3 regions of the Streptomyces sp. NPDC046557 genome follow, and region 2 is predicted to be linked to each of the others. Evidence: riboswitches for the same ligand, from Rfam matches in the RefSeq annotation. Region 2 holds a riboswitch; each other region holds the start of a gene.
The links. A riboswitch is a leader RNA that binds a small molecule or an ion and turns the genes downstream of it on or off. The one in region 2 is predicted to bind thiamine pyrophosphate.
Positions count from the first base shown of each region.

Region 1 (5,529 bases), on a different contig from region 2:
ATGGGCAACCACGAACTGCTGCTCATCGGCGCCAAGCGCTTCGGCGACACGCCGGTCGTGTCCGGGGCCGGAACCGCTACCTTCCAAGCCGCCTGGCTGCTCAACGGCGGTCAGCGCACCGACATGGAACGCCTCCAGGACGTGCACCTCCAGTGGATGTCGCGGCTCGACGCCGCCACGCTGGAGGACGGACACCTGCTGTTGCACTCGGACACCACCGCGTACCTCGACTACGGCGACTCCATCGAGGACGTCAACGACACCATCCACGAGCTGCTCACGCGCAACGATGCCGACATCACCTGGGACCTGTTCCGGAAGTTCACCAAGCGGTTCGCCTTCCGGGACGAGGAGACGGGGCCCCAGGCCGTACGGGAACTCCTGGGAACCTACGGCGGCGGCCGTGTCGTGCACGGTCACAGCCCCATCCCCTACCTGCTCGGCGAGGTGGGCACGGAGGACGGCGACGACTCCCACGGACCGGAGGCGGTGGACGGCCCGCACGTGTACGCGGACGGCCTGGCCATTGCGATGGACGGCGGCGTGACCATGGCCGGCAAGCTGCTCGTTGTTCAACTCCCGCTGAGCGACTGAGCTTTCACCGAGCGGGGTATTTCCGGAAAGCCCCTGTCACCTCGTGGCATGGGCGCTCTACCATCGCTCTATCCGTAGCAGGCTCTCCTCCGTTTGTGCCGGCGCCCGAATCTACGCGGGCATACCGGCTTGTACGGAGCATCGGGGGATGCACATGACCAGCGCTCCGCACCTGCTCACCGAAGACCGACCGGAGTTCGATCGGCTCCTCGACGAGGCGCTGCGCACGGCGAACGAACGGCCGGAACTCGCTTCCTTGGGCGAACGACTGAACGCCGAACAATTGCGCACCATGGCCATGAGTGCCACCGCCTTGCTGACGGCCGCGGCCGCGGCCGAATACGACCACTACGTCAAAGTCCGCGCGCAATTGCGCGACGAGCGTCTGTCGGCCCCGGGCACGACGGGCGAGGGCGACGGGGACGGACAGAGCGGCGGCGCGGGCGTGAGCGCCATTGTCGCGGTTCTCGCGCCGGTCCTGGCCGGCACCGCCATGCTGATCTTCCTGTTGGTGGGCTACAGCCTCAAGATGATCGATCCCGAGCCGGCCTTTGCCCGGACCATGCTGACAGCGGGATGGCTCTTCGGTGGGCTCACCGTGGCCGCACTGCTCTTCGCGGTGATCGGATTGCTCGTGACCGCCGTCCGCAACAGCTCCACGGAGGTCGCGGCCGAGGAGGCGGCGGCCGTACCCGACGAGCTCTCGCGCGCCCGAGAGGCGTGGCGCAACGCCCTGCTGGAACGCGGCATCATGCCGTTCCTCCGGGACGCACTGGCCGATCCGAGCGCCGGCCCCGGCTATCCGGCCCCGCGGACCCCGCATGCCGGACGCATACCCAGCCTCGGATACAGCCGGCCGGACTTCACCAGCCCCGGAGCCACCTCCCAAAGCCCACGTCCGGACTACGCCCCACCGGACTTCACGAGCCCCGACTTCGGCGGCTCGGAGCCCGAGGGGGAGTGATGTTTCACGTGAAACAGACGCGTTTCACGTGAAACATCCGTGCGGAGCGTGGAACACCCTCGTGGAACGGGCCCGCGACTCCCCCATGTGTCACGGGTCCGCTCCGTACGCGGTGCTGCCGTCAGTCGGCGAGCGGCAGGTAGACCCGGTTGCCCGAGGCCGCGAACTCCGCGGACTTCTCCGCCATGCCGGCCTCGATCTCCTCGGCCTTGAGGTCTCCACCGTGTTCACGACGGATGTCCTGGGAGATCTTCATCGAGCAGAACTTCGGACCGCACATGGAGCAGAAGTGCGCGGTCTTGGCCGGCTCGGCCGGCAGGGTCTCGTCGTGGAACTCGCGGGCGGTGTCCGGGTCGAGGGCCAGGTTGAACTGGTCCTCCCAGCGGAACTCGAACCGGGCGTCCGACAGGGCGTCGTCCCACTCCTGAGCTCCGGGGTGGCCCTTCGCCAGGTCCGCGGCGTGCGCCGCGATCTTGTAGGTGATGACACCGGTCTTCACGTCGTCCCGGTTGGGCAGACCCAGGTGCTCCTTGGGCGTGACGTAGCAGAGCATCGCGGTGCCCCACCAGGCGATCATCGCCGCGCCGATGCCCGAGGTGATGTGGTCGTACGCGGGTGCGACGTCCGTGGTCAGCGGGCCGAGGGTGTAGAACGGCGCCTCCTCGCAGATCTCCTGCTGGAGGTCGATGTTCTCCTTGATCTTGTGCATCGGGACGTGGCCCGGGCCCTCGATCATCGTCTGGACGTTGTGCCGCTTGGCGATCGTGTTCAGCTCACCCAGCGTCTTCAACTCCGCGAACTGCGCGGCGTCATTGGCGTCGGCGATGGAACCGGGGCGCAGTCCGTCACCCAGCGAGTAGGTGACGTCGTACGTCGCGAGGATCTCGCAGAGCTCCTCGAAGTTCGTGTAGAGGAAGTTCTCCTTGTGGTGGGCGAGGCACCACGCGGCCATGATCGAGCCGCCGCGGGAGACGATGCCGGTCTTGCGCCGGGCAGTCAGCGGGACGTACGGCAGCAGCACGCCGGCGTGCACCGTCATGTAGTCGACGCCCTGCTCGGCCTGCTCGATGACCGTGTCCTTGTAGATCTCCCACGTCAGCTCCTCGGCGCGGCCGTCGACCTTTTCGAGCGCCTGGTAGAGCGGCACGGTGCCGATCGGGACCGGGGAGTTGCGGAGCACCCACTCGCGCGTCGTGTGGATGTTGCGACCGGTGGAGAGGTCCATGACGGTGTCGGCGCCCCACTTGGTCGCCCAGGTCATCTTGTCGACCTCCTCCTCGATGGAGGAGGTGACCGCGGAGTTGCCGATGTTGGCGTTGACCTTCACCAGGAACCGCTTGCCGATGATCATCGGCTCGATCTCCGGGTGGTTGACGTTGGCCGGAAGAACGGCGCGACCTGCGGCGATCTCCTCGCGGACGACCTCCGGGGAGACGTTCTCGCGGATCGCCACGTACTCCATCTCCGGGGTGATCTCGCCCCGGCGGGCGTACGCGAGCTGGGTGACCGCCGCGCCGCCCCGGCCGCGGCGGGGCTGGCGCGGGCGGCCCGGGAAGACCGCGTCGAGGTTCTTGAGGCCACCGCGCGGCGAGGTGTGCTTGATGCCGTCGTCCTCGGGGCGCACGGGCCGGCCCGCGTACTCCTCGGTGTCCCCCCGCCCGATGATCCAGTTCTCCCGGAGCGGGGGAAGACCCCGGCGGACGTCGGTCTCGATCTGCGGGTCGGTGTACGGACCGGACGTGTCGTAGAGCGTCACGTCCTTGCCGTTGGTGAGGTGGACCTGGCGGACGGGCACCCGGATGTCGGGGCGGGAGCCCGCCACATATCCCTTGTGCCAGCCCGGCCCGCGCCCGGTCTGGCCGTCGGCGTCCTCGCTGACGGCAGGCGTGCGTGCATCCTGAATGGTCATGAGACCTATCTCCCTACGCCGGCATTACCCGGTAACAGGTTCGGCGGTCGACGCAGCCTCCTCCCGTACCCGCCGTTTCGGCGTGCGTACGGTGATCAGCGCCCTCTCAGCCCGGTGCTCCGAGCTCCCGCGTTGTGCAAAGTAGCCCCCACGCTAGCGTCATCTGTGGCGTGCTGAACAGTGGGCCCCCTCATCTCTTGCGATGATCGGCCGGTGACGTCCTTGCCGCAGCCTCCCATCAATCCCCCCGAGCCCCCTGGTCACAGCGACCACGGACATGCCGACGAATCCGCACACGCGCCCTCCCACGGGTCCGCGCACGGCCATTCCCACAGCCATGGGCACGGCCCGGCGGCTCCCGTCTCCCTGCACCTGCGCAAGGTCATCGCCGCCGTGTTGATCCCCTTCGCGGCCGCCGTCTTCGTCGGGATGGTGGTGCTCTGGCCGGGTGGAGCCCCCGCGCACGAGCGGACCGGCGTCGGGTTCGACCGGCAGACCCAACAGGGCAAGGTCGTCGCGTTGGCGAGTGTGGACTGCAAGTCCGTCAACGCCTCGCAGGTTCCACCCACGGGTGACACCTCGACCCCTTCGGGGCGCGAGGCCACGGCGGAACAGACCGGTGCGTGCAAGAAGGCGACCGTCGAGGTCGGTACCGGCCCGGACAAGGGCCGCACCTTCGTGGAGATCGTGCAGCCGGGGGCCCCGCGGCAGTTGGCGAACGGCCAAGAGGTGGTGGTGGCCTACGCGCCGGACGCTCCACGGGACCTCCAGTACTCGGTCATCGACCTGAACCGGAAGCTCCCGTTGGCTCTGCTGGCCGGCATCTTCGCCATCGCCGTCGTCGTGGTCGGCCGGATGCGGGGCGTGTTCGCCCTGGTGGCACTGGTCGTCAGCTTCGGCGTGCTGACGCTGTTCATCCTCCCGGCGATCCTGCAGGGCTCCAACCCGCTGGTCGTAGCCGTGGTCGGGGCCAGCGCGATCATGCTGATCGCGCTCTACATGTGTCACGGCCTGACGGCACGCACCTCGGTCGCCGTTCTCGGCACGCTGGTGTCGCTGCTGCTGATCGGTCTGTTGGGCTCGCTCTTCATCGGATGGGCGTTCCTCAGCGGCAACACCGATGACAACACAGGACTGATCCACGGCCTGTACCCGGACATCGACATGAGCGGTTTGCTGCTGGCGGGGGTGATCATCGGATCGCTCGGCGTGCTCGACGACGTGACGGTCACCCAGACGTCGGCGGTCTGGGAGCTGCACCAAGCCGATCCCACCATGGGATCACGGGCCTTGTACCGGGCCGCCATCAGGATCGGACGCGACCACATCGCCTCCGTGGTCAACACCCTGGTCCTCGCGTACGCCGGCGCCGCGCTCCCCTTGCTCCTGCTCTTCTCCATCGCGAACAGCAGCATGGGTGCGGTGGCCAACAGTGAGTTGGTCGCCGAGGAAATCGTCAGGACACTGGTCGGCTCCATCGGGCTCGTGGCCTCCGTACCGGTGACCACCGCCCTGGCGGCGCTGGTGGTTTCCGCCGACAGGCCGGGGGAACCGAAAGCCACCCCGGCCGCAAAGCCGGCACGCGGTGGCCGAGGACGTCGGCGCAAGCGCTGATCAGATCCGAGCCGAGCCGAGCTGTGCCGACGTGAGGGGGTGCGGGTGGGGCGGGCGGAGTAAGTCCCGTCAGCCGGCGTTCTGCTCGTTCTGCCGGGACTCGGCGAGGATCCTGTCGAGTGCCTCGTCGAGCGTCCCCTCGAAGTCCCCGAGGTTGCGCTCCTGACCGAGCGGAACGAGCCGGTCGGTGCGGTCGAGGAAGGCGACCAACGGTGCCGCTCCCGCGCGGAACAGGGCTCGCTCGCCGCCTACCTGCAGGCGGATGTGGACGTCCGACAGCTCGTCGGGGTGGGACGGGGCGATGTGCACATCCCCGTCACCGCAGGGCTTGTTGATGCCATCGAGGAGGAGCTCGCGACCGAACGCCCACGTCACGGGCGCGTCTCCGGGAAGGTGGAAGGTCAGTCGCACTGCGTAGGGGTCGTGAGCGTCGTACCGGAGTTCCACC
Region 1 covers NZ_JBEYZH010000006.1:205,876-211,404, reverse strand. Annotated here, with positions in the region: gene ABZ934_RS15715 (metallophosphoesterase) at 1-594, shown strand, start outside; gene ABZ934_RS15710 (hypothetical protein) at 743-1,558, shown strand; gene thiC (phosphomethylpyrimidine synthase ThiC) at 1,680-3,467, opposite strand; TPP riboswitch at 3,461-3,608, opposite strand; gene ABZ934_RS15700 (YibE/F family protein) at 3,681-5,081, shown strand; gene ABZ934_RS15695 (SsgA family sporulation/cell division regulator) at 5,151-5,529, opposite strand, start outside.
Region 1: linked by a shared signal. The riboswitch ahead of thiC (phosphomethylpyrimidine synthase ThiC) and the one ahead of thiO (glycine oxidase ThiO) in region 2 are both predicted to bind thiamine pyrophosphate.

Region 2 (5,529 bases):
GCGGTAGCGGCCGTCGAGCGTCTGCCCGACGAGGGGGTCATCCAGGGTCGTGTCCACCCGGCGATTCTACGAGCCGCCCCGGCGGGCCCTGCCGGTGCGGGTCGCCTTGCAGCCCAGCTGTGACGATGCCGCGTGCGGCGCCTCCGCCCCCGCGGGCCCCGCCCCGGGGCGGGGCCCCCGTACGGGCGCGGACCCGTACCCCCGATCCCGCCCCGCACCCTCAGAACGCCGGCCGTTCCGGGTCGAGGGTGGCGCGGCCGTCCTTCGGGGAGGAGGCTTCCGCGAAGCGGCGCTGGGGGATGCGGCCCGCGCGGTACGCGAGGCGGCCCGCCGTGACCGCGTCCCGCATGGCCGCCGCCATCAGCACCGGCGCCTGCGCGCGGGTCACCGCCGAGGCCAGCATCACCCCGGCGCAGCCCAGCTCCATCGCCAGCGCGGCGTCCGACGCCGTACCGGCCCCCGCGTCCAGGATCACCGGCACGCCCGCCCGCTCCGTGATCAACTCGAAGTTGTGCGGGTTGCGGATGCCCATCCCCGAGCCGATCGGCGAGCCCAGCGGCATGATCGCCGCGCAGCCCACGTCCTCCAGCTTCCGCGCCAGCACCGGGTCGTCGTTCGTGTACGGCAGCACGGTGAAGCCGTCGTCGACCAGGATCTCGGCGGCGTCCAGCAGCTCGACGCCGTCCGGCAGCAGCGTGCGTTCGTCCGCGACGACCTCCAGCTTGATCCAGTCCGTGCCCAGCGCCTCCCGGGCCAGGCGCGCCGTCAGCACGGCCTCGCCCGCCGTGAAGCAGCCCGCGGTGTTCGGCAGCACCGCGATGCCGAGCTTGTCCAGCACCGACAGCACCGAGCCCTGGACCGTCGGGTCCAGCCGGCGCATGGCGACGGTCGTGAGTTCCGTACCGGAGGCGACCAGCGCGCGCTCCAGCACGTCCAGGCTCGGGGCGCCGCCCGTGCCCATGATCAGGCGGGAGGAGAAGCTCCGGCCGCCGAGGGTGAAGACGTCGTCCGCCATGGGTCAGCCTCCCTGCACCGCGGTCAGGACCTCGACCCGGTCGCCGTCGTCCAGCAGGGTGTGCGGCCACCGCCCGCGCGGCACGACCGTCTCGTTGAGGGCCGCGGCGACCCCCTTGGAGGCCGGGGTCAAGGTGGCGACCACCGCGTCGAGCGTGGTGCCGGCCGCGACCTCGCGCGGCTCGCCGTTGACGGAGATGGTCATGCGTACGACTCCTGACGTGCCTCGGTGAACCGGCGCGGGGTGAAGGGGCGGGCGATCTCCGGCAGCGTGCCGGTGGCCAGCAGTTCCGCCATCACGTCGCCGGTGAGCGGGGTCAGCAGCACCCCGTTGCGGTAGTGCCCCGTCGCCAGGTGCAGGCCGGGAAGCGCGGTCGGCCCCAGCAGCGGGGCGTTGTCGGGGGAGCCGGGCCGCAACCCGGCCCGGGTCTCGGTCAGCGGCAGTTCGGTGATGCCCGGTACCAGTTCGTGGGCGTCCCGCAGCAGTTCGTAGACCCCGCCGGCGGTGACGGTGGTGTCCCAGCCCAGCTCCTCGCTGGTCGCGCCGACGACGAGTTCGCCGTTCTCGCGCGGCACGAGGTAGACGTGGCTGCCGCGTACGACCGCCCGTACGGTCCGGGACAGGAACGGCGCGTACGGGGCGGGCACCGTCAGCCGCAGTACCTGGCCCTTCACCGGCCGCACGGGAACCGCCACCTCCGGCGGCACCCCGGGCAACCGACCCGAGAGCGAGCCCGCCGCCAGGACCGTCTGGCCGGCGCGGAGCTCCGTACCGTCGTCGAGCAGGGCGCCGGCGGCCCGGTCGCCGGTGACGAGGAGCCGGGCGGCGGCCGCCCGGTGCACGGCCACACCGGCGCGTTCGCAGGCGGCAAGCAGCGCGGCCGTCAGCCGGCGCGGATCGACCTGGTGGTCGCCGTCGACCCGCAGACCGCCGCGTACGCCCGGGGCCAGCATGGGCTCCAGGCGGCGGCACTCGCGGCCGGTCAGCCACTGCGAGTCCAGGCCGCAGCGGCGCTGGAGGGCGTGCAGCTCCCGCAGGTGGAGGCGGTCGTCGGCGTCGAGCGCGACGGCGAGGGTGCCGCAGGCCCGGTAGCCGATGTCCATGCCGCCGCTCGCCTCGGCGAGTTCGGCGGTGAACTCCGGGTAGCGGGCGGCGGAGGCGACATTGAGCCCGAGCAGGGTCTCCTCGCCGTAGTGCAGTTCGGTGACGGCGGCGAGCATGCCGGCCGCGACCTGGGCGGCGCCGCCGCCGGGGGCCGGGTCGGCCAGTACGGTCCGCAGTCCGCGCCGGGCGGCGCGCCAGGCGGTGACCAGGCCGATGATGCCGCCCCCGATGACGAGGACGTCGGATCCCTTCGGGGATCCCCTCCGAGATGAGTGCATGGGCGTCCAGCCCCTCCCTTCGCCGGCATGACCCGGATCAGGTTCGTACGGTCGGAGGCCGGCCAGCCTCCCTCTCAGCCCGGTGCGTCCGGACTCCCGCGATAGGTACGGTGGCCAGACTAACCCCGCCGCGCATGCCGGGTAAGGCTGCCTCCCCCGGGCATGTTCCTGATGAAACGTCAGGAGATTAGGGTGGGCCGCGTGAGCGAGCAGACGGAACAGACTCAGAGCGGCGTCGTCATCGTCGGTGCCGGAATGGCCGGGGTGCAGACCGCGGTCGCCCTGCGGGAACAGGGCTTCACCGGCCCCGTGACCCTGCTGGGAGCCGAACCCCATCAGCCCTACGACCGGCCCCCGCTGTCCAAGGCGGTGCTGCTCGGCAAGGCCGAGGGCTCCGCCTTCGACGTGGACTTCGAGGCCCTCGGCATCGGCCTGCGGCTCGGCGTCGAGGTCACCGGGCTACGGGCGGACGCGCGCGTTGTGGACACCGAGGCGGGCCCGGTCCCGTACGACGTCCTGGTCCTGGCGACCGGCGCCCGCCCGCTGACCCTGCCCGGCTCCGACGGGGTCCCCGGCGTGCACCTGCTGCGCACGCTGGACGACGCGACCCGGCTGCGGCCGGTGCTCGCGGCGGCGCCGCCGGTGGTGGTGGTCGGGGCCGGGTGGATCGGCGCGGAGTTCGCGACGGCGGCCCGGGAGGCGGGCTGCGCGGTGACCGTGGTCGAGGCGGCGGAGCGGGTGCTGGCCGGTGCCGTGCCGGCGGAGGTCGCCGAGCCCATGGGGCGCTGGTACGCCGAGGCGGGCACGGAGCTGCTGACCGGGGCCCGGGTGGCGTCCGTGGAGGAGGGTCGGGTCCACTTGGCGGACGGGCGGACGCTGGAGGCGGGCGCGGTCGTCGTCGGCGTCGGGGCGCGGCCGGCGACGGACTGGCTCGCCGGATCCGGGGTCGAGCTGGGCGCGGACGGTTCGGTCACCGCCGACTCCCGGCTGCGGACCTCCGTGCCGGGCGTGTACGCGGTGGGGGACTGCGCGTCGTTCCCGTCGGCGCGGTACGGGGAGCGGCTGCTGGTCCATCACTGGGACAACGCGCTCCAGGGCCCGAGGGTGGTCGCGGCCAACGTGGTCGCGGGGGAGGCGGTGGAGACCGAGCCCTACGACCCGGTGCCGTACTTCTGGTCGGAGCAGTTCGGGCGGTTCGTGCAGTACGCGGGGCACCACGGCGGGGCGGACGAGATGGTGTGGCGCGGCGATCCCGCGGGCGCGTCGTGGTCGGTGTGCTGGCTGCGGGACGGGGCGCTGGTGGCGGTCCTGGCGGTGGGGCGGCCCCGGGACCTGGCTCAGGGGCGCCGGCTGATCGAGGCCGGCACGGTGCTCTCCGCGGCCGCGGTCTCCGACTCCGACACCCCGCTCAAATCGGCGTCGGTCTGACCCGGCCCCAACCCGGACGGGGTGGCCCAGGTACCGGCGGCGAGTCCGAGATGGCAGGCTTGTGCCCGTGACCGAGATTGACGCAAAGATCGATGCCCTTGTCCCCGCCTGGCTCTACCTCCCCGACATCGCAGAGATGCTCGACATCGAAGTGACCCGGGTCCGCCAGCTGGTCAAGGAAGGTCAGCTGCTCGCGGTGCGCCGCGGTGAGAACCGCTCCCTCCAGGTCCCCGCCCCCTTCATCGACGGCGACAAGATCGTCAAGGGCCTCACCGGTCTGCTGACCGTGCTCCGTGACGACGGCTTCTCCGACGAGGAGATCCTGGAGTGGATGTTCACCCCCGACCCGACCCTCCCCGGCACCCCCGCGCAGGCGCTGAGCGAGAATCGTGGCACGGAGGTGAAGCGCCGCGCTCAGGCGCTCGCCCTCTGATTCCACAGGCACTGATCCACAGGCGCTGATCCACACGGTGTACGGGCCACCCGCGGCCCGTACACCGCCACGACCACCGGGGGTACACCCATGCTGCTGTCCGACGCCCGGCTCTACCTGTGCACGGACGCCCGCAAGCGGCAGGGTGACCTCCCCGAGTTCCTCGACGCCGCCCTGGCCGGCGGCGTGGACATCGTCCAGCTCCGCGACAAGGGCATGGAGGCCGGCGAGGAACTCGAACACCTCCGGGTCTTCGCCGAGGCCGCCCGCCGCCACGGCAAGCTGCTCGCCGTCAACGACCGTGCCGACGTCGCGCACGCCATCGGCTCCGACGTGCTCCACCTCGGCCAGGGCGACATCCCCGTCCCCGCCGCCCGGGCGATCCTCGGCCGGAAGGTCCTCGTCGGCCGCTCCTGCCACGGCGAGTCCGAGGTCGACGCGGCCGTCGCCGAGCCCGGCGTGGACTACTTCTGCACCGGCCCCTGCTGGCCCACCCCCACCAAGCCCGGCCGCTACGCCCCGGGCCTCGACCTCGTCCGGTACGCGGCCTCCCTGCGCCAGGACCGCCCCTGGTTCGCCATCGGCGGCATCGACGCCACGAACCTGGACCAGGTGCTCGACGCCGGGGCCACCCGCATCGTGGTCGTACGGGCCATCACCGAGGCGACCGACCCCGGCGCCGCCGCCAACGAGCTCGCCAAGCGGGTCCGCGAGCGCGCCTGACCGGCCGACGACCTCCCGCCGCCACGGGTGTCCAAAAAGCTGTCCAATTGGCGGACCGGGCTACGGCGGGTGCCCACCCCCGTCTAACCTGCCCGTATGGCCTTTGGTACCGCTTCCACCTGGTCGGACCGTGCACACACGGTCCGCGACCTCCTCGCGTCCGGGCGCTCGTACTCCTTCGAGTTCTGGGCCCCCAAGACCGAGAAGGGCGAGCGCAACCTGTGGAACGCGCTGCGCCGGATCGAAGCGGTGGCCCCCGGCTTCGTCTCCGTCACCTACGGAGCCGGCGGCTCCACCCGCGGCGGCACCGTCCGCGCCACCGAGCAGATCGCCGCGAACACCACCCTGACCCCCGTCGCGCACCTCACCGCCGTGGACCACTCCATCGCGGAGCTGCGCCACGTCATCGGACAGTTCGCCGACGCGGGGATCCGCAACATGCTCGCGCTGCGCGGTGACCCGCCGGGCGACCCCATGGGCCCCTGGGTCAAGCACCCGGAGGGCGTGGACTACGCCGCAGACCTCGTGCGCCTGCTCAAGGAGTCCGG
Region 2 covers NZ_JBEYZH010000014.1:41,492-47,020, reverse strand. Annotated here, with positions in the region: gene pknB (Stk1 family PASTA domain-containing Ser/Thr kinase) at 1-57, opposite strand, end outside; gene ABZ934_RS22400 (thiazole synthase) at 221-1,015, opposite strand; gene thiS (sulfur carrier protein ThiS) at 1,019-1,219, opposite strand; gene thiO (glycine oxidase ThiO) at 1,216-2,397, opposite strand; TPP riboswitch at 2,395-2,507, opposite strand; gene ABZ934_RS22385 (FAD-dependent oxidoreductase) at 2,599-3,825, shown strand; gene ABZ934_RS22380 (Rv2175c family DNA-binding protein) at 3,893-4,258, shown strand; gene thiE (thiamine phosphate synthase) at 4,349-4,981, shown strand; gene metF (methylenetetrahydrofolate reductase [NAD(P)H]) at 5,078-5,529, shown strand, end outside.

Region 3 (5,529 bases), on a different contig from region 2:
CCTCCGCCCTCGCCGGCACCCCAGGACGCCTCCCCGCCGCCGAAGAAGCGCGCGGGGCGGGACCTGCGGGCCGCCATAGGGGTCGGCGTCGGCCTCGGAGCGGTGATCTTCGCCTCGCTCTTCATCGTCAAGGCCGTGTTCGTCGGTGTCATCGTCGTCGCGGTCGTCGTCGGCCTGTGGGAGCTCACCTCCCGGCTCCAGGAGAAGAAGGGCATCAAGGCGCCGCTCGTACCGCTCGCGGTCGGTGGCGCCGCCATGGTCATCGCCGGATACGTCCGCGGCGCCGAGGGCGCCTGGGTGGCGATGGCGCTGACCGCCCTGGCGGTGCTGGTCTGGCGGATGACCGAGCCGCCCGAGGACTACCTCAAGGACGTCACGGCGGGTGTATTCGCCGCCTTCTACGTGCCCTTCCTCGCGACCTTCGTGGCGATGCTGCTCACCGCCGACGACGGGCCCCAGCGGGTCGTCACCTTCCTGGTGCTGACCGTGGTCAGCGACACCGGGGCCTACGCGGTGGGCTGGCGCTTCGGCAAGACCAAGCTCGCCCCGCGCATCAGCCCCGGCAAGACCCGGGAGGGCCTGGCCGGTGCGGTGGCGTTCGCGATGGCGGCGGGCGCGCTGTGCATGGAGTTCCTCATCCACGACGGCGAGTGGTGGCAGGGACTGCTGCTGGGGCTGGCCGTCGCGGTCAGCGCCACCCTGGGCGACCTCGGCGAGTCGATGATCAAGCGGGACCTGGGCATCAAGGACATGGGGACCCTGCTCCCCGGTCACGGCGGCATCATGGACCGGCTCGACTCGCTGCTGCCGACCGCCCCGGTGGTGTGGCTGCTGCTCGCCGCGTTCGTCGGCACCGGCTGATACCCGCCCCCGGGGGGCTCCGACCGGGGCTCCGACCCGCGGGTTTTTCACCGGTGCGGCCCCGCTGAGCCGGGACGACGTACATGCGAAAGCTTCGGGTGGGTCCGGGCGGTTACTCTTGAAAGGCGCGCTGCTTCTGCGGCGCGCCCTTCGTCTTACAAGGAGTACCCGCCATGGCCCGCCCCGTTCCGGGAGAGCTCACTTTCGTCGCCCCTCGCGGAGCGAAGAAGCCGCCCCGGCACCTCGCCGACATGACCCCGGCCGAACGCCGCGAGGCGGTCGCCGCGATCGGCGAGAAGCCGTTCCGGGCCAAGCAGCTCTCACAGCACTACTTCGCGCGGTACGCGCACGACCCCGCCGAGTGGACCGACATCCCGGCGGCCTCGCGGGAGAAGCTCCGACAGGAGCTGCTGCCCGACCTGATGAACGTCGTGCGGCACATCTCCTGCGACGACGACACCACCCGCAAGACCCTGTGGAAGCTGCACGACGGCACCCTGGTGGAGTCCGTGCTGATGCGCTACCCCGACCGGGTCACCATGTGCATCTCCTCCCAGGCCGGCTGCGGCATGAACTGTCCGTTCTGCGCCACCGGCCAGGCCGGGCTGGACCGCAACCTGTCGACCGCCGAGATCGTGCACCAGATCGTCGACGGCATGCGCGCCCTGCGCGACGGCGAGGTCCCCGGAGGACCGGCCCGACTGTCGAACATCGTCTTCATGGGCATGGGCGAGCCGCTCGCCAACTACAACCGCGTCGTCGGCTCGATCCGCCGGCTGACCGACCCCGAGCCCGACGGCCTCGGCCTGTCGCAGCGCGGCATCACCGTCTCCACCGTCGGCCTGGTCCCGGCCATGCTGCGCTTCGCCGACGAGGGCTTCAAGTGCCGCCTCGCCGTCTCGCTGCACGCGCCCGACGACGAGCTGCGCGACACCCTGGTGCCGGTGAACACCCGCTGGAAGGTGCGCGAGGTGCTGGACGCGGCCTGGGAGTACGCCGAGAAGTCCGGCCGTCGCGTCTCGATCGAGTACGCCCTGATCCGGGACATCAACGACCAGGCGTGGCGCGGTGACCTGCTCGGCAGGCTGCTCAAGGGCAAGCGGGTCCACGTCAACCTGATCCCGCTGAACCCGACGCCCGGCTCGAAGTGGACCGCCTCGCGGCCCGAGGACGAGAAGGCGTTCGTCGAGGCGATCGCCCGGCACGGCGTCCCGGTGACCGTACGCGACACCCGCGGCCAGGAGATCGACGGTGCCTGCGGCCAACTGGCCGCGTCCGAGCGCTGACCGCGCCCCGCCGGCGCCGGCGGACTCTCCTGGGGGCCGGATCGGCCACGGGGTACCCTGTGGCCGAACCAATTGCATATTCCGACAGGGGAGCGCCACAGCGCTGAGAGTGCGGTAACCGTCATCCGCAGACCCTCTGAACCTCGCCCCGGTCATTCGGGGTAGGAAGTTCGGTCATTCACTCAAGCTGTTGCGCCCTGCCCGGCGACCGCTCGCATGGAGCGCCGGGCAGGGCCGCGTCTTCTCCTGGACATCCCAGGAGGAATTCACCAGTGAGCACCACCAAGAAGTTCGCGGGCGCCCTGCTCGCGACCGCGCTGGGCATCACGACGCTCAGCGCCTGCGGCGGCGATGCCAAGGACAAGCCCGCGGGCGCGAGCGACGCGCCGAAGTCCAAGACCGTCACCCTCGTCTCCCACGACTCCTTCGCCGTGAGCGAGCCGGTCCTCAAGGAGTTCGAGCAGCAGAGCGGCTACACCGTCAAGGTGCTGAAGTCCGGGGACGCCGGCGCCGCGCTCAACCAGGAGATCCTCACCAAGGGCTCGCCGCGCGGCGACGTCTTCTTCGGCGTGGACAACACGCTCCTCTCCCGCGCCCTCGACAACGGCATCTTCACGCCCTACGAGGCCAAGGGCCTCGGCGACGTCAAGCCCGAGTACGTCCTGGACCGGCAGCACCGGGTCACCCCGGTGGACTCCGGCGACATCTGCGTCAACTACGACAAGCAGTATTTCGCGGACAAGAAGCTCGCCCCGCCGCAAACGCTGGACGACCTGATCAAGCCCGAGTACAAGAACCTGCTGGTCACCGAGAACGCCGCGACCTCCTCGCCCGGCCTCGGCTTCCTCCTCGCCTCCGTCGGCAAGTACGGCGACGAAGGCTGGAAGGACTACTGGAGCAAGCTCAAGGCCAACGGCGTCGAGGTCGTCGACGGCTGGGAGCAGGCGTACAACGAGCGGTTCTCCGGCTCCGCCGGCGGCAAGAAGGCCAAGGGCGACCGGCCGCTGGTCGTCTCCTACGCCTCCAGCCCGCCGGCCGAGGTCCTGTACGCCGACCCGCAGCCGGCAGAGGCGCCGACGGGCGTCGCCACCGGCACCTGCTTCCGCCAGATCGAGTTCGCCGGCCTGCTCAAGGGCGCGAAGAACGAGGCGGGCGGCAAGGCGCTCCTCGACTTCCTGGTGAGCAAGAAGTTCCAGGAGGACATGCCGCTCCAGATGTTCGTGGACCCGGTGGTCAAGGACGCCAAGCTGCCGGAGGTGTTCACGAAGCACGGAGTGGTGATCGACAAGCCGCAGAACGTCGCGCCGGACGTCATCGCCAAGAACCGTGAGCAGTGGGTCAAGGCATGGTCCTCGCTCGTCGTGAAGTAGCACGCCGGAGCGCTCCCGCGGCCCCCGCTCCCGTCGCCGCGGGGCGGGAGCGCGGGCGGGCCATGGCCGTCAGGCTCGCCCTGATGGCCGTCCCGCTCGTCTTCTTCGGGCTGTTCTTCGCCTATCCCGTCGCCGCGATCGTCGGGCGCGGGCTCAAGACCGACGAGGGTTGGCAGTTCGGCCGGATCAGCGAGGTGCTCGCCCGGCCCGACATCGCCGACGTGCTGTGGTTCACCACCTGGCAGGCACTCGCTTCGACCGGGCTCACGCTGCTGATCGCGCTTCCCGGCGCGTACGTCTTCGCCCGCTTCGACTTCCCGGGCAAGGGGCTGGTGCGGGCGGTGGTCACGGTTCCGTTCGTGCTGCCGACCGTGGTGGTCGGTACGGCCTTCCTGGCCCTGGTCGGCCGGGGCGGGCTGCTGGACGAACTGTGGGGAATCCGGCTCGACACCACCGTCTGGGCCATCCTCCTCGCCCACGTCTTCTTCAACTACGCCGTCGTCGTACGGACGGTCGGCGGGCTCTGGGCGCAGCTCGACCCACGCCAGGAGGAGGCCGCGCGGGTGCTGGGCGCCGGGCGGATCGCGGCGTGGCGGCGGGTGACGCTGCCCGCGCTGGCCCCGGCGGTGGCCGCGGCCGCGCTGATGGTGTTCCTGTTCACCTTCTCCTCCTTCGGCGTCGTGCAGATCCTGGGCGGCCCCTCCTACTCCACCCTGGAGGTGGAGGTCTACCGGCAGACCGCGCAACTGCTGGACCTGCCGACGGCCGCCGTGCTCACCATGGTCCAGTTCGTCGCGATGGGCCTCGTCCTGGCCGTGCACGCCCGGACCGTGCGCCGACGGGAGACCGCCCTGCGACTGGTGGACGCCGCGGGGACCGCGCACCGGCCGCACGGGCCCGGGCAGCGCGCGCTGCTGGCCGGGGTGCTGCTGACCGTGGCGCTGCTGATCGTGCTGCCGCTCGGTGTGCTGGTGGAGCGCTCGCTCGACGCCCCCGGCGGCTACGGGCTCGGCTTCTACCGGGCGCTGGCGGAGGTCGGATCGGGGACGTTCCTGGTCCCGCCCCTGGAGTCGATCGGGAACTCCCTGGAGTACGCGCTGGCCGCGACGGCCATCGCGCTGCTCGTCGGAGGGCTCGCGGCGGCCGCGCTCTCCCGTCGCGGCGGGCGGTTCGTGCGCGGCTTCGACGCGCTGCTGATGCTGCCGCTCGGGGTGTCGGCGGTGACCGTCGGCTTCGGATTCCTGATCACGTTGGACGAGCCGCCGCTGGACCTGCGGACCTCGTGGATCCTGGTGCCGCTCGCGCAGGCGCTGGTGGGAGTGCCATTCGTGGTACGGACCATGCTGCCGGTGCTGCGCGCGGTGGACGGGCGGCTGCGGGAGGCGGCCGCGGTGCTCGGGGCGTCGCCGTGGCGGGCGTGGCGGGAGGTGGACCTGCCGCTGGTGCGGCGGGCACTGCTGATCGCGGCCGGCTTCGCCTTCGCGGTGTCCCTGGGCGAGTTCGGGGCGACGGTCTTCATCGCGCGGCCGGACCGTCCGACGCTGCCGGTGGCCGTGGCGCGGCTGTTGGGGCGGGCGGGCGAGATGAACTACGGGCAGGCGATGGCCCTGAGCACGATCTTGATGCTGGTGTGCGCGGTGTCCCTGCTGGTGCTGGAGCGACTGCGGCCCGACAAGACCTCGGGAGAGTTCTGATGACGTTGCTTCGGCTGGAGGGGGTGTCGGTCCGCTTCGGCGGACGGGCCGCCGTGAACGCCTTGGACTCCGTGGACCTCACGGTCGCCGAGCACGAGACCGTGTGCGTGCTGGGGCCCAGCGGCAGCGGGAAGTCCACGCTGCTGCGGGTGGTGGCCGGGCTCCAGCCGGTGTCCGCGGGGCGGGTGCTGCTGGGCGGCGCGGACCAGGCCGGGGTGCCGGTGCACCGGCGCGGGGTGGGCCTGATGTTCCAGGACCACCAACTGTTCCCGCACCGGGACGTGGGCGGGAACGTCGCGTTCGGGCTGCGGATGCGCG
Region 3 covers NZ_JBEYZH010000002.1:87,178-92,706, reverse strand. Annotated here, with positions in the region: gene ABZ934_RS05630 (phosphatidate cytidylyltransferase) at 1-861, shown strand, start outside; gene rlmN (23S rRNA (adenine(2503)-C(2))-methyltransferase RlmN) at 1,035-2,147, shown strand; TPP riboswitch at 2,224-2,333, shown strand; gene ABZ934_RS05620 (thiamine ABC transporter substrate-binding protein) at 2,420-3,517, shown strand; gene ABZ934_RS05615 (iron ABC transporter permease) at 3,601-5,211, shown strand; gene ABZ934_RS05610 (ABC transporter ATP-binding protein) at 5,211-5,529, shown strand, end outside.
Region 3: linked by a shared signal. The riboswitch ahead of ABZ934_RS05620 (thiamine ABC transporter substrate-binding protein) and the one ahead of thiO (glycine oxidase ThiO) in region 2 are both predicted to bind thiamine pyrophosphate.